Regions from separate parts of the Clostridium estertheticum genome, predicted to be linked through region 2. Evidence: a T-box and tRNA genes for the amino acid it is inferred to sense, from the RefSeq annotation. Region 2 holds a T-box; the other regions hold tRNA genes.
What was found. The T-box of region 2 lies ahead of thrS (threonine--tRNA ligase). A T-box ahead of a tRNA ligase gene usually reads a tRNA of that ligase, here a tRNA-Thr.
Positions count from the first base shown of each region.

Region 1: it encodes a tRNA-Thr, which carries the amino acid that the T-box ahead of thrS (threonine--tRNA ligase) is inferred to sense. The anticodon was not compared.
Region 3: it encodes a tRNA-Thr, which carries the amino acid that the T-box ahead of thrS (threonine--tRNA ligase) is inferred to sense. The anticodon was not compared.

Region 1 covers NZ_CP015756.1:4,722,111-4,726,812, forward strand. Annotated here, with positions in the region: gene A7L45_RS22050 (DnaD domain protein) at 1-777, shown strand, start outside; gene A7L45_RS22055 (ATP-binding protein) at 770-1,750, shown strand; tRNA gene A7L45_RS22060 (tRNA-Thr) at 1,909-1,983, opposite strand; tRNA gene A7L45_RS22065 (tRNA-Asp) at 1,991-2,067, opposite strand; tRNA gene A7L45_RS22070 (tRNA-Val) at 2,073-2,148, opposite strand; tRNA gene A7L45_RS22075 (tRNA-Glu) at 2,162-2,236, opposite strand; tRNA gene A7L45_RS22080 (tRNA-Thr) at 2,252-2,326, opposite strand; tRNA gene A7L45_RS22085 (tRNA-Asp) at 2,336-2,412, opposite strand; tRNA gene A7L45_RS22090 (tRNA-Val) at 2,418-2,493, opposite strand; tRNA gene A7L45_RS22095 (tRNA-Glu) at 2,507-2,581, opposite strand; gene A7L45_RS22100 (BaiN/RdsA family NAD(P)/FAD-dependent oxidoreductase) at 2,898-4,127, shown strand; gene A7L45_RS22105 (hypothetical protein) at 4,380-4,562, opposite strand; gene A7L45_RS22110 (acyl-[acyl-carrier-protein] thioesterase) at 4,609-4,702, opposite strand, start outside.
Region 2 covers NZ_CP015756.1:4,463,522-4,468,223, forward strand. Annotated here, with positions in the region: gene A7L45_RS20680 (hypothetical protein) at 79-267, shown strand; gene A7L45_RS20685 (putative bifunctional diguanylate cyclase/phosphodiesterase) at 306-2,216, opposite strand; T-box leader at 2,589-2,791, shown strand; gene thrS (threonine--tRNA ligase) at 2,927-4,702, shown strand, end outside.
Region 3 covers NZ_CP015756.1:261,971-266,672, forward strand. Annotated here, with positions in the region: gene spoIIID (sporulation transcriptional regulator SpoIIID) at 1-157, shown strand, start outside; gene mreB (rod shape-determining protein) at 284-1,318, shown strand; gene yyaC (spore protease YyaC) at 1,432-1,995, opposite strand; gene A7L45_RS01260 (hypothetical protein) at 2,157-2,756, shown strand; tRNA gene A7L45_RS01265 (tRNA-Thr) at 2,953-3,024, shown strand; tRNA gene A7L45_RS01270 (tRNA-Tyr) at 3,033-3,117, shown strand; tRNA gene A7L45_RS01275 (tRNA-Val) at 3,140-3,215, shown strand; tRNA gene A7L45_RS01280 (tRNA-Thr) at 3,247-3,321, shown strand; tRNA gene A7L45_RS01285 (tRNA-Tyr) at 3,327-3,411, shown strand; SAM riboswitch class I at 3,517-3,619, shown strand; gene metK (methionine adenosyltransferase) at 3,706-4,702, shown strand, end outside.

The DNA of each region.
Region 1 (4,702 bases), 260 kb from region 2:
AACTTCTGGAATGATGAAACCATAATTAAAATGACTCCAATTGATAATATGGGTAATTTTAATATTGAATTTTTAGACCTTTTAGATGTTCCAAATGAGAATATACAAGGTATAAATCTACTCGAGGAATTAACCAACTCCTCAATAAAAGGCATGCTACAGGATATTGAAAAACTATTAGCCAAACCATTATCACCAAAAGAAATGACAATGTATCTAAGCTGGCAAAAAGATTATAATTTTCCCCCAGAATTAATACTTCTATTAATTCAATACTGCGTATCAAAAGGTAAAGTTGATTATAGGTATATTGAAACCATTGCCATTGCATGGCATGATGCAGATATTAAAAATATTGAAGATGCCCAATCTTATATAAAGAAACATGAAGATAAATGGATAAATATTAGAAAAATATTAAATTACCTAGGGATTAAAGCTCCCGAAATAATGAAACCTCAAGAACAAATACTAGATAAATGGATAAATGTTTATAAATTTTCTCTCGAAATTATATTTAAAGCTTGCGATATTTGTTTTGATAGACTTAACAGAGCTGATTTTAAATATATTGATGGGATTCTAAACAGTTGGTTTAAAGACGGCATAAACTCGCTTCAGGACATAGAAAAGAAAGATAAAAAACATGCACTTACTAACAAACGTAATACTGCTGGTGGTAAACCTGCTAAAGGCAGCTTTAATGATTATGAACAGAGAGCTTACGACTTTGATGAACTAGAAAAAAAATTACTAGGATGGGATAAAAATGATTAAAGGTTATCAAACCAAGATATTAAGTATATATGATCAAATAAGACAAGAAGAAGAGTCTGACTTTAGGAAACGAAAAATTCATATAGAAGAAACCCATCCTGAAATTATTGGATTAGATAAAAAGATAGGTAAATTATGTATAGAACTATCTATTAGTGCCTTGAAGAACACTGATAATAGAGAAAGCCATTTACATGACTTAAAAGAAAAAATAATGGACCTAAGGGTAAAAAAATCTGAACTATTAGTCTCTAATGGTTTTAACATGGAGTACCTTAATTTACATTATAGATGTAATAAATGCCGCGATACCGGGTTTATTGGAAACACTAAATGCTCTTGCTTTAAACAAAAAGTAGTAGATGTTTATTATACTGGATCTGAATTAAAAAGCATGCTAAAAACTCATAATTTTGATAACTTTAAATTGGATTATTATCCTTCTAGGAAAAGTGAACTTGAATCAATATCTCCAAAAAAGAACATGGAAAAGATTTTATCTATATCTATGAGCTTTTTGAAAAACTTCGACACTACTGATGAAAATTTATTATTTTACGGGAGTTCTGGAACAGGAAAAACATTTTTATCTCATTGTATTACAAAGGAATTAATTGATAAAGGTTCCTTTGTAGTATATAGGACGGCTGAGGAATTAATAAGGGCTTTAAAAGATATTAGATTTAATAACAATAGTGCTTTAGAAGAATTACTAATAGATTGTGACTTACTTATTATCGATGATTTAGGTACCGAGCAGCTTTCAGATTTTAATAAAGCTGAACTGTTTAACTTGCTTAATACTAAGTTATTAAAACAAAAGAAAATGGTAGTATCCACCAATTTATCTCTTGAAAGTTTACTTAAAACTTATGCAGAAAGAATAACTTCTAGATTATTTGGCAACTTTACTGCTTGCAAATTCTTTGGAGATGATATAAGAATAAAGGAAAACTTGAGTAAACTAAAATAATATTAAAATATAATCATTAATAGAAAGTACATATTACTGCAAATGCATTTGTAGTAATATGTACTTTCTATTATTATGCGCTTTTATGAAATACCGATAAAATCTAATGATTTTTCAGTAAATTAAAAAAAGTTCTAAACATTAGTTTAGAACTTTTTTGGAGCTAGCAATAGGAATTGAACCTACAACCTGCTGATTACAAGTCAGCTGCTCTACCGTTGAGCCATGCTAGCAAAAATATGGCGACTCAGAAGGGACTCGGACCCTCGACCTCTGCCGTGACAGGGCAGCACTCTAACCAACTGAGCTACTGAGCCATATATGGTGGGAACAACAGGGTTCGAACCTGTGACCCTCTGCTTGTAAGGCAGATGCTCTCCCAGCTGAGCTATGCTCCCATATATGTTTTGGTGGTGACTCCTAGGGGAATTGAACCCCTGTTACCACCGTGAAAGGGTGGTGTCTTAACCGCTTGACCAAGGAGCCTTATTAAATTTTAAATGGAGCTAGCAATAGGAATTGAACCTACAACCTGCTGATTACAAGTCAGCTGCTCTACCGTTGAGCCATGCTAGCTAATAAAAATGGCGACTCAGAAGGGACTCGGACCCTCGACCTCTGCCGTGACAGGGCAGCACTCTAACCAACTGAGCTACTGAGCCATATATGGTGGGAACAACAGGGTTCGAACCTGTGACCCTCTGCTTGTAAGGCAGATGCTCTCCCAGCTGAGCTATGCTCCCATATATGTTTTGGTGGTGACTCCTAGGGGAATTGAACCCCTGTTACCACCGTGAAAGGGTGGTGTCTTAACCGCTTGACCAAGGAGCCATAGTCGTTGTCACTTTATTGATTATGTAGTTGGGTCTCGCAACCCGACATAAACTATAATACCTAATTTTTCTTAATGTGTCAACATATTTTCTTGCTTTTTTCATTCTTTTTTTTTAATATAGTATATAAATCTAGTAAATTCAACGGTTTAAGCTTTAAATAAATTTTAAATTTTTTTTAATATATTACTAAATTCTAGACATACTTTATGATTTTATATAAAATCCATGTTCATCTTACTCATTTTAGGGTAAAATTATAATTAAACAATTTATATTATAAACATAATTTTTTCTCGAAGGGAGAGATTTTCTTGAAACATACTCTTATAATAGTTGGCGGAGGCGCTTCCGGTCTAACAGCTGCTCTTATAGCTAAAGATTCTGGTATAGATGTAGCGATAATCGAAGGAAGCGATAGAATTGGCAAAAAAATATTAACTACTGGTAATGGTAGATGTAATATTAGTAATGACAATATAAATAATGATAGATACCACAGTGATAATCCTGGTTTCTTTGCAGATACTCTAAATTCTTTTTCTGCAGCAGATACTATAGATTTTTTCGCTTCTTTGGGCATACCTTTGGTAACCGTAGATGGAGGTAAAATGTTCCCTATGTCTATGCAGGCCTCCTCAGTTCTTGATATATTAAGATTTTCCCTAGACGAAAAAAACATACCGGTCTATACAAATACTAAAGCTAAGGAAATCACTAAAACTAAGAAGGGTTTTAAAATTTATTGCTCAGATAATAGTATATATGAATGTGACAGGTTGATTCTTGCTGCTGGTGGCAAATGTGCCCCTAAAACAGGTTCTGACGGCTCTGGATATACATTAGCAAGGCAATTAGGCCACGATGTACTTCCTCAAGTACCTGCCCTCGTACAGCTTAAATTAAACTATAGCAGGTTAAAAGCTTTATCTGGAGTGAAATTTGATGGCTATGGAGAAATATTTATAAATGGTTTATGTATTCAAAAGGAATTTGGAGAAATACTCTTTACGGACTATGGCATTTCTGGCCCTCCAATACTTCAACTTAGCAGGACTGCAGCTTATGGCTTATCTAAAAGTAATAAAGTTTCTTTAAAAATTGACATGTTACCAAATATTAGCCGTGAAGATCTACCAAAATTTTTAAACAAACATTGGTCATTATTTGAAAGTCGCGACCTTTGTGATTCATTTATTGGCATAATTCACAAGAAACTTATTCCAATAATTTTAAAAGAAGCCAAAATAGAAGATATGCATAAAGCTTGCTGCAAATTAGCGCTAATAGAAAAAGAAGCCATTTATGATTTGCTTAAACATTGGCAATTTGAAGTATCAGGCACTAATTCTTTTTCAAATGCTCAAGTTACTGCAGGAGGTATTAATACAAAAGAAATTAACCCTCAAACTCTAGAATCTAATATTATAAAGGGCCTGTTTTTTGCAGGTGAAATATTAGATGTTGATGGAGATTGTGGTGGTTTTAACCTTCAATGGGCATGGAGTTCTGGTGCTGTTGCAGGAAGAAATGCTTCCAAATAGATTTTCTTATATATTACTAATGAAAAGGATAGATTGCTCAGATTTCTTTCACTTCACCATGTAACTCTAAAATTTATATTATTTACATCTGCTAAAAATCACAAACTCGCTTTCGCTCAAACATGCGATTTTCTTCACGCATCTGCAAATAAAATAAATTAAGAATTACTATGGTTTGTTCAAATGAATCCTACGCAATCTATCCTTTTGTTATCATAATATAAGAAAAATAATTTTAAGCATCCCATTACATTATTTTTTATTTTCATGTTTCTTTACAGACTTATCAGAATAACGCCATATCATAAATATTAAAACTAGAACTAAACATAATACACCAACAGTTATATTCAATTTTCCATAATGTATCCAGCTAAATACTATCATCATAATCCCGATAATTGTTATAATTCGTTTTGCCTTAATAGATTTCATATATTTCCCTTTCTTAAGCGATATATACTTTAGTTAATTCTAGTAACTATACCCAGATACTTTCCAAAAGAGTAAGCTCAACACCCTCTTCATTTACTATTCTGTGTCTACATATTGTTTTATCAACTTCTTTTATAACC
Region 2 (4,702 bases):
TATCCTCCACATTTAAAATATCTAAAAATATATTAGAGTAAAATTTTTACAAATTTTTATTAGAAAGGGTGATTCTTTATGTCCAGAACATTTAGATTAAAAAGCGATGAGTCAATATATCATGTTATGTATGAAAGTATAACTGAGATAAATTTATTCAAGGATACTGAGGATAAGAAAAAATATCTGTCTCTTATAAAAAAATATAATTCTTGTAGACATCCACAATTTTTCGTCGCAATTCGTAAATCTTTATTTATTTTCTAATTATTATTTAATTATTAACCATCCCATGCCATCTTTTTCTAACAATTAATACAGTTAGTACTTAAAAACTTTTCTTCAATTTCACATGCCGATAGGGGTCTACTAAAATAATAACCCTGTATTTGATTACATCCCATTCCTTTTAATAGTTCAATTTGATTCTTTGTTTCTGCCCCTTCTGCAATTACGTCGAGTCCGATTTTTTGTGCAAGTAATATTATCCCATCTACAATAACCTTTTCTCGCTCATTTGTATCGATATTATCTATAAAGGACTTGTCTATCTTCAGCGTATTTATAGGTAGGCGTTTCAAATAACTAAGCGATGAATATCCCGTCCCAAAATCATCTAAAGCAATAGTTATGCCTAATTCCCTTATTGCAGTTAGCAATTTAATGCTGCGCTCAAAGTCCTTCATGAAGATACTTTCTGTAATTTCAAGTTCCACAAACTTTGGGTTAATCTTAGTTTCATTTATAATGTTTTTTAGATTTTCTTCAAAATCATCATTCTGTAATTGAATTCCAGATAGATTTATTGCAATAGTATCATATAAATATCCTTTGCTTTTCCATAAACTATTTTGGAGGCACACCATTTTTATAATCCACTCACCAATAGAAACTATTAGTCCACTTTGCTCTGCAATAGGTATAAACTCCGCAGGTGATACTTTTCCAAGCTTTGCGCTATTCCACCTTAAAAGCGCTTCAAACCCTTTTAATTTATTATTTATAATATCTATTTGCGGTTGATAATACATTTCAAACTCATTATTTTCTAGAGCATTCCTTAATCCCTTTTCTATTTCGGCACGTCTTACAATTATAGAACTCATACTTTCATTAAAAAAAGAATACCTTGCTTTACCATTATTTTTAGCACTATACATCGCGGTATCTGCATTTTTCAATAATATATTAGTATCATAGCCATCATTTGGGAAGATTGCAATACCAATACTTGCCGAAGTATATACATGTTTATTATCTATTCTTATCGCACAATTTAGCAAGCTTTGAAGTTTTACACATAATCTGCTTACTTTAGAATAATCTTTAATACTTTTCATTAAAATAAAAAATTCATCTCCACCTACTCTTGAAACAAGATCTCCCTCTGCCATAGTAGCTTTAATCAAATTTGCAACATTTATTAACAATTCATCCCCATAGGTATGCCCTAAAGTATCATTAACTTCTTTAAAATTATCTAAATCAATAAACAATATAGCAAGTTTAATTTGCTTGTACGTACCCTTTGATTTAATAATCTCATTTTCTAATGTGCTAATAAATAATTTTCTATTAGGTGTATCTGTTAATATGTCATAATATTTTAATTTATTAATCTCTTCTTCAAAATTTCTTTGAATAGCTATTCCTAAAATGGAGCCTACAATTTTAATCGCAACACCTCTTGTATCTCTAAGGCACATACTTCTAATCAAAAACCATCTATTGTCTATGCCATTAAAATTAAGTTTTAATCTACACTGATAGTATAAGATTCCGCCATTAATGAGATCAATAAAATCATTTATTACAATTTCCCTATCTTCCTCTAAGACAAGCTTAATTATATTTTCAATAGGATTTGCTACTTCTTTGTCATATCCAGTAATGTTATTAAATCTATTAGATGAGGAAAACATTTTAGTTGTTAAATCAATTTCCCACATAGCATCATTGGTAGAATCTAATGATAATTTGTATCTTTCCTGGCTTTTTTCAATTATTGCTAATTTTTCATGAATTTCATCATATTGCACCCTCAATTTCTCTTTTACTGCTACCGCTCGTCCACAAGTAACATAGAATTTTTTGTACCTTTTTCCGAATTTACAAAACCGCTCTCTACCTTTTTTAGTTAATATATTTGAAAAAATTATATATGTTCTTTTAATAAATTTACTTATTTTGATTTTGGCTGTTTTTTTTACGTTCACTTATACCCCTCCAGTTATCATGTATGAAACAATTGGTTATATCTTTTATACCTTAAAGTCCATTAATAAGTTTACTACTATATCTATCGTGGAATTTATGTTTTTATTAATGGTCTTTTATAATATAACCTTAATTATCGAATGTAAACGTTTATTATATGTATTAAATAATTTTAGCATAAATTACACATATTTAATAAAACAGTAAATTAATTATACCAATATTTTTACATAATGCACATTAAAGTTATTTGAAAACGAATAAAAATTATTATATTATAAGTACCATAAAACTAGAATAAATTACATATTAATCTTTTTACCTATCTTGACATATATACCGCAAGTGATATAATTAATATAAGCAAATAAATCAATACTACGATGAGGAAAGTAAGCCATGGTACATTTACAGAGAAAGAATACATTAGCTGGAAGTATTCTTAAATGAAATTAGCTGAAGACTACCTCTGAGCGGCTTCAACAAAGCCCGGTAATTCCGTTATAATTATTAAGTGGTTTATTATATAAACAATTTGGGTGGAACCGCGGGAAATTATAATCTCGTCCCAATTCTATAATTAGAATTGAGACGGGGTTTTTTTATTTTTCAAAAATATAAGTTTACAAACTTGTTGATAACATTTTTTATTTTTTCATTTCTATATGAAAAAATTTAAACAAGTATATAAAAGAAAGGAGCAATGTACATGATAAATCTTAAACTAAAAGATGGTTCAATAAAATCTTATGAATCTGAAATAACTGTAATTGAAGTTGCTAGGGATATTAGCGAGGGACTTGCAAGAGTTGCTTGTGCCGGCATGGTAGATGGTGAAACTGTAGATTTACGTTATAAACTCACTAAGGACTGCGAACTTAGTATATTAACTTTTGATAGTGAGGAAGGTAAAAAAGCCTTTAGACATACTGCAACTCATATTATGGCTCAAGCAGTTAAAAGATTATTCCCAAATACTAAACTTGCCATAGGACCTGCTATAGATGGCGGTTTCTACTACGATTTTGATAAACAAGACTCTTTTTCTGCTGAAGATATTAAATTAATTGAAGCAGAAATGAAAAAAATTGTTAAAGAAGACCTGCCTATAGAAAGGTTTGAGCTTCCAAGAGCTGAAGCTATAGCTTTTATGGGTCAATTAGATGAGAATTTTAAAGTTCAGTTAATTGAAGACCTACCAATAGATGCCAGCTTATCTTTCTACAGACATGGCGAATTTACAGATCTTTGTGCAGGTCCTCATTTAATGTCTACAAAATATATAAAAGCCTTTAAACTTACTCAAGTTGCAGGTGCTTACTGGAGAGGCAATGAAAAAAACAAAATGCTTAGCCGTATATACGGAACTGCATTTACAAAGAAATCTGATTTAGATGCTCATATAGAGAAAATGGAAGATGCTAAGAAAAGAGATCATAACAAACTTGGACGTGAACTCAAACTCTTTACTACATCAGAAATGATAGGTCAAGGATTACCTCTACTTATGCCTAATGGCGCAAGGGTAATTCAACTATTACAACGTTTTGTTGAAGATGAGGAAGAAAAAAGAGGTTATGTTCTAACTAAAACACCCTTAATGGCTAAAAGCGAATTATATAAAGTATCTGGTCATTGGGATCATTATAAAGATGGAATGTTTGTTCTTGGTGATGAATCCAAGGGTGAAGACGTTATGGCATTACGCCCTATGACATGTCCATTCCAATTTACAGTTTATAATGCAGATCAGAAAAGTTATCGTGACCTTCCAATTAGATATGCAGAAACCTCAACATTATTTAGGAATGAATCCTCAGGTGAAATGCATGGTCTTACAAGAGTACGTCAGTTCACTATTTCAGAGGGTCATTTAGTTGTTAGACCAGATCAATTAGAAGATGAATTTAAAGGTGTTGTAGATTTAATTCACTTTATGCTCAAGACTCTTGGAATTGAAGATGATATTACTTATAGATTCTCAAAATGGGATCCTAATAATAAAGAAAAATATATTGATAACCCAGAGGCTTGGGCACTAACTGAATCTAAGATGAAAGTCATTTTAGATGATCTTAAAATAGACTATAAAACAGCTATTGGTGAAGCTGCTTTCTACGGCCCTAAACTTGATTTACAGATCAAAAATGTTTTTGGTAAAGAAGATACTATAATTACAGTTCAAATTGATTTTCAACTACCAGATAGATTTAACATGACTTATATTGATAAGGATGGAATTAAAAAACTTCCATATGTTATTCATAGGACTTCTATTGGTTGTTACGAAAGAACACTTGCAACGCTTATTGAAAAATATGCTGGCGCTTTCCCAACTTGGCTTGCACCACTTCAAGTTAAAGTATTACCTATTTCTGAGAAATATCATGATTATGCAGAAACAGTAGTAGCAAAACTTAAAAAATCTAAAATTAGAGTAGAAGCTGACTTTAGAGCAGAGAAAATTGGGTATAAAATTCGAGAA
Region 3 (4,702 bases), 560 kb from region 2:
CAAGAGTACTATACACAAAGACATGACTGAGAGATTACCAACATTGAATCCTAAAATTGCTAGTGAGGCAAAAACAATTTTAGATTTAAATAAAGCTGAAAGACATATTAGAGGTGGAGATGCAACTAGGCTTAAATATAAGGCAATTGAAGGATAAAACATTTCAAACTAAAAACTATAAAAAATATTATTGGTAAAAAAGGATATTTTTATGGCTTTATGTAATAGAGTTTAGTATAATCTAATTATTCTAATATACTAAAGAGCAGGAGTGAGTTTTGAGATGTTTTTTTTAAAAATGGGCACGGACATGGGAATTGATTTAGGAACAGCAACAGTACTTGTATATATCAAAGGAAAAGGCGTTATTTTAAAAGAACCTTCTGTTGTTGCCATAGATAGAAGTAATAATAGGGTATTAGCAGTTGGAGAAGAAGCTAGGCAAATGATAGGAAGAACGCCGGGAAATATTGTGGCAATACGTCCTATGAGGGACGGTGTTATTTCAGATTATGATATAACTGAAAAAATGTTAAAACACTTTATAAAGAAGGCTTGTGGTAAAAGAAGATTATCCGCTCCAAGGGTTGTGATTTGCGTCCCTTGTGAGTCAACTGAAGTGGAAAGAAGAGCAGTCGAAGATGCAGCTAGAAATGCAGGAGCTAAAAAAGTTCAACTTATAGAGGAACCTTTAGCGGCAGCGATAGGAGCTGGACTCGACATTAGTAAAGCAAGTGGTAATATGGTTATTGATATTGGTGGAGGTACTACCGATATTGCGGTTATTTCTTTAGGAGGCATGGTCGTACGTGAATCTATTAAAGTAGCTGGAGACAGGTTTGATGAAAATATCATAAAATATATTAGGAAAAAGCATAAATTAATGATTGGAGAGAGAACTGCAGAGGATTTAAAAATCAACATAGGTTGTGCTTATAGACAAGATGAAGAGGAAAGCATGGAGATAAGAGGAAGGGACTTAGTTACAGGTCTTCCGAAAAATCTGGCAGTAACATCCGAGGAAATGAGAGAAGCTTTAAAAGAGGCAGTATCGCAAATAGCGGGATGTGCACATTCAGTGTTAGAAAAAACACCGCCTGAGTTATCGGCGGATATAGCTGATAAAGGTATAATTATGACTGGTGGAGGTTCATTGTTAAAGGGACTCGACAAATTAATACAAGAGGTTACTAAGGTTCCAGTATATTTGGCTGAGGACCCGATATCATGTGTAGCACTCGGAACAGGTAAAGTATTGGATTACGTGGATAAATTAGGTAATTCATTTGGTGGATATAACAATTATTTATCAAAGTAAAAAGTGTAAACAAGCTATAAAAATAAGCAATACAATTATTCTAATAATTGTATTGCTTATTTTTATATATTTTAAAAAAATTAAAACATTATTAATTATTATAGATAAAGTAATTAGAGCATGTTAATAGGAATTAAATTGTTTTGATCAGTGGTAAGTGAGTATAAATAATATGAATGTATAAGGGATCTACTTAAAACATTAGCAATTTCCATTACTAAACTAAGTCTTATGTTTCTATTAGTGAATAATTCACTATCATTACTTGAATCTACTATACCAACTAATGAGATATTGCCTACTTTAGGAAGGTTTTTACCTACGCCTTTACCAGGATGGATTGGATAATTCCTAGCTTGGATTTCACCAATATTTGCAATATCGCCGAGACAAGCATCAACACCTATGATAGTGCAGTTTGGATGTTTAGCGTTTATTTCAGATAACTTACTATCTATGTTTAAGGCATGAATTGGATTATCTATAGTGCCATAAACGGGTAATGGAAAGGAACTATTCTTTAAAAAGGTACCAACCAAAGGTCCAAGGCAATCACCTATACATCTATCGGTACCTATGCAAACGACTAGAGTGTTTTTGTCAATATAGTCTTTTAGAAAATTAGAAATTGTATAGTATGCTAAAGGGTCTTTATAATGGGTTTTAGCTTTGCTCAAGAAATATACCTCCTTGCATTTCTGCCTTTGAAAAACAATTCTTATTTATTTTCCTATGAATCATTTATATGAATAAACTCCCAGCATTATTATTATAAAGAATAAAAAAATCATTAATTGGCAAATAATCTATATATAATAATTATTTGGGGTGATATTTTATGAAAAGAATTAATTCGTTATTCATTATTATATTCTCAACTTTAGTAAGTGTGATTAGCATGGTTTCATATCATTACTATGTTAATAATTTGCATAAACCTGAGGTGGCTGAGTATACAAAACATTCTAATTCAAGAACAACTAATAATGATGGGGTTAAAGTGCTTATAAGGGATAATATGCAGGATAAAAAATTGAGTAGTAATTATAAAAAAGAAGAAGAAAAGGTGAGCGGTAGTAGCTCAAATGTAATTTCATCAGATCTAGATACTAAAAAAAATGAGGAGGAGAAGGATAGTCTAGAAAATTATTATAAGTATATAGAAAAAAATGAAAAAGCAGTTTTTAAAGTATCCGCATCAAAAATAGAAGAAAATTTAACTACTTCTGATAAAATCAAGTTATTGTATGTAAGTATGAAGTTAGATAAAGAGGAGTATAAGAAAGTGAAGGAATATTTATATGCTAAAGATGTTGAGGGAGGGGTTCTTAAAGCACTTAAATTATTGAAAAAAGATTTATCGGAAAAAGAATATGACAAAGTTCGGAAAGTTGCTGGAAGGTTTATAGATATGAACTTGGCAGAAGAACTGAATTAACTATATTTAGGTAGGTTATATAAAAAAACTCTTGAATAATAAAAAGTTGTATTAGCGTTTAATACTGAGTAAATATGAGAATGATATAGTAATGTAGAGAAGAAGTCGTTTATTTAAGGAAAATAAATTTGTAATTTATTTTTTTAAGTTGTATAATAATCCTTGTCGACACGGCAAAACGATATATTAATAATGTGCTGGCATGGCTCAACGGTAGAGCAGCTGACTTGTAATCAGCAGGTTGTAGGTTCAATTCCTATTGCCAGCTTCACATATGGAGGAGTTCCCGAGTGGCCAAAGGGGGCAGACTGTAAATCTGTTACGTAATGTTTCGATGGTTCGAATCCATCCTCCTCCACCATTTATCGTGTTTATTTAATTCTGGGAGCATAGCTCAGCTGGGAGAGCATCTGCCTTACAAGCAGAGGGTCACAGGTTCGAACCCTGTTGTTCCCACCATAACAATTTTTTTATAATCGAATAAGTATATGCTAGCATGGCTCAACGGTAGAGCAGCTGACTTGTAATCAGCAGGTTGTAGGTTCAATTCCTATTGCTAGCTCCACATATGGAGGAGTTCCCGAGTGGCCAAAGGGGGCAGACTGTAAATCTGTTACGTAATGTTTCGATGGTTCGAATCCATCCTCCTCCACCAAAAGACATCAATAGATGTCTTTTTTTACTTATTTAATCTAAAAGAATTGATATGTTGACACTGCTGATTGCATGTGGTAGTATAATGAAAACTTAATATTGATAACTCTTATCAAGAGAGGTGGAGGGAAAAAGGCCCTATGAAACCCGGCAACCGGTGCTATGCACCATGGTGCCAATTCCTGCAGTTATAATCTGCAAGATAAGGGAGATGGATAAAACACCTCTTCTTATTTTTGGAAGGGGTTTTATTTTTATAAAAAATTATTATTTAGCATTAGAAAGGAGAATTAATATGAAAAGATTATTCACATCAGAATCAGTTACAGAAGGACATCCAGATAAAATTTGTGACCAAATTTCAGATGCTGTACTTGATGCTATATTAGAACAAGATCCTTACGCTAGAGTTGCTTGTGAAACTGCAGTTACTACTGGAATGGTATTGGTTATGGGAGAGATAACAACTAATTGTTATGTAGATGTTCCTAAAGTTGTTAGAAATACTATTGAAGGTATAGGATACACTAGAGCGAAATATGGTTTCGATGCTAGTACATGCGCAGTAATTACATCTATTAATGAACAATCATCAGATATAGCTATGGGTGTTGATGAAGACTTAGAGTCTAAGGAAGGCCGTACATCGAAAGTTGATTCAATAGGCGCTGGAGATCAAGGTATGATGTTTGGGTTTGCCACTAATGAGACACCAGAGTATATGCCTCTTCCAATTTCTATGGCACATAGATTAGCAAGAAGATTAAGTGAAGTAAGGAAAGATGGTACATTAAAATACTTGAGACCAGATGGAAAAACTCAAGTTACTGTAGAGTATGAAGACAATAAACCAGTTAGAATAGATACTATTGTTATTTCAACTCAACATGGAGTAGAAGCAACTCATGATCAAATTGAAAAAGATTTAATAGAAAACGTAATAAAGCCAATAGTTCCAAGTGAATTATTAGATGAAAATACGAAATATTATATAAATCCTACAGGTAGATTTGTTATCGGAGGACCACAAGGTGATTCTGGTTTAACAGGAAGAAAAATAATAGTTGATACTTATGGAGGATCTGGTAGACATGGCGGTGGATGTTTCTCAGGAAAAGATCCAACGAAAGTTGATAGATCAGCTGCATATGCTGCAAGATGGGTTGCTAAAAATTTAGTAGCTGCAGGGGTTTCAGATAAATTAGAAATTCAGTTAGCTTATGCTATAGGTGTAGCCAAGCCAGTATCTATAGAAGCAGAAACTTTTGGAACAGGAAAAATTTCTGACGATA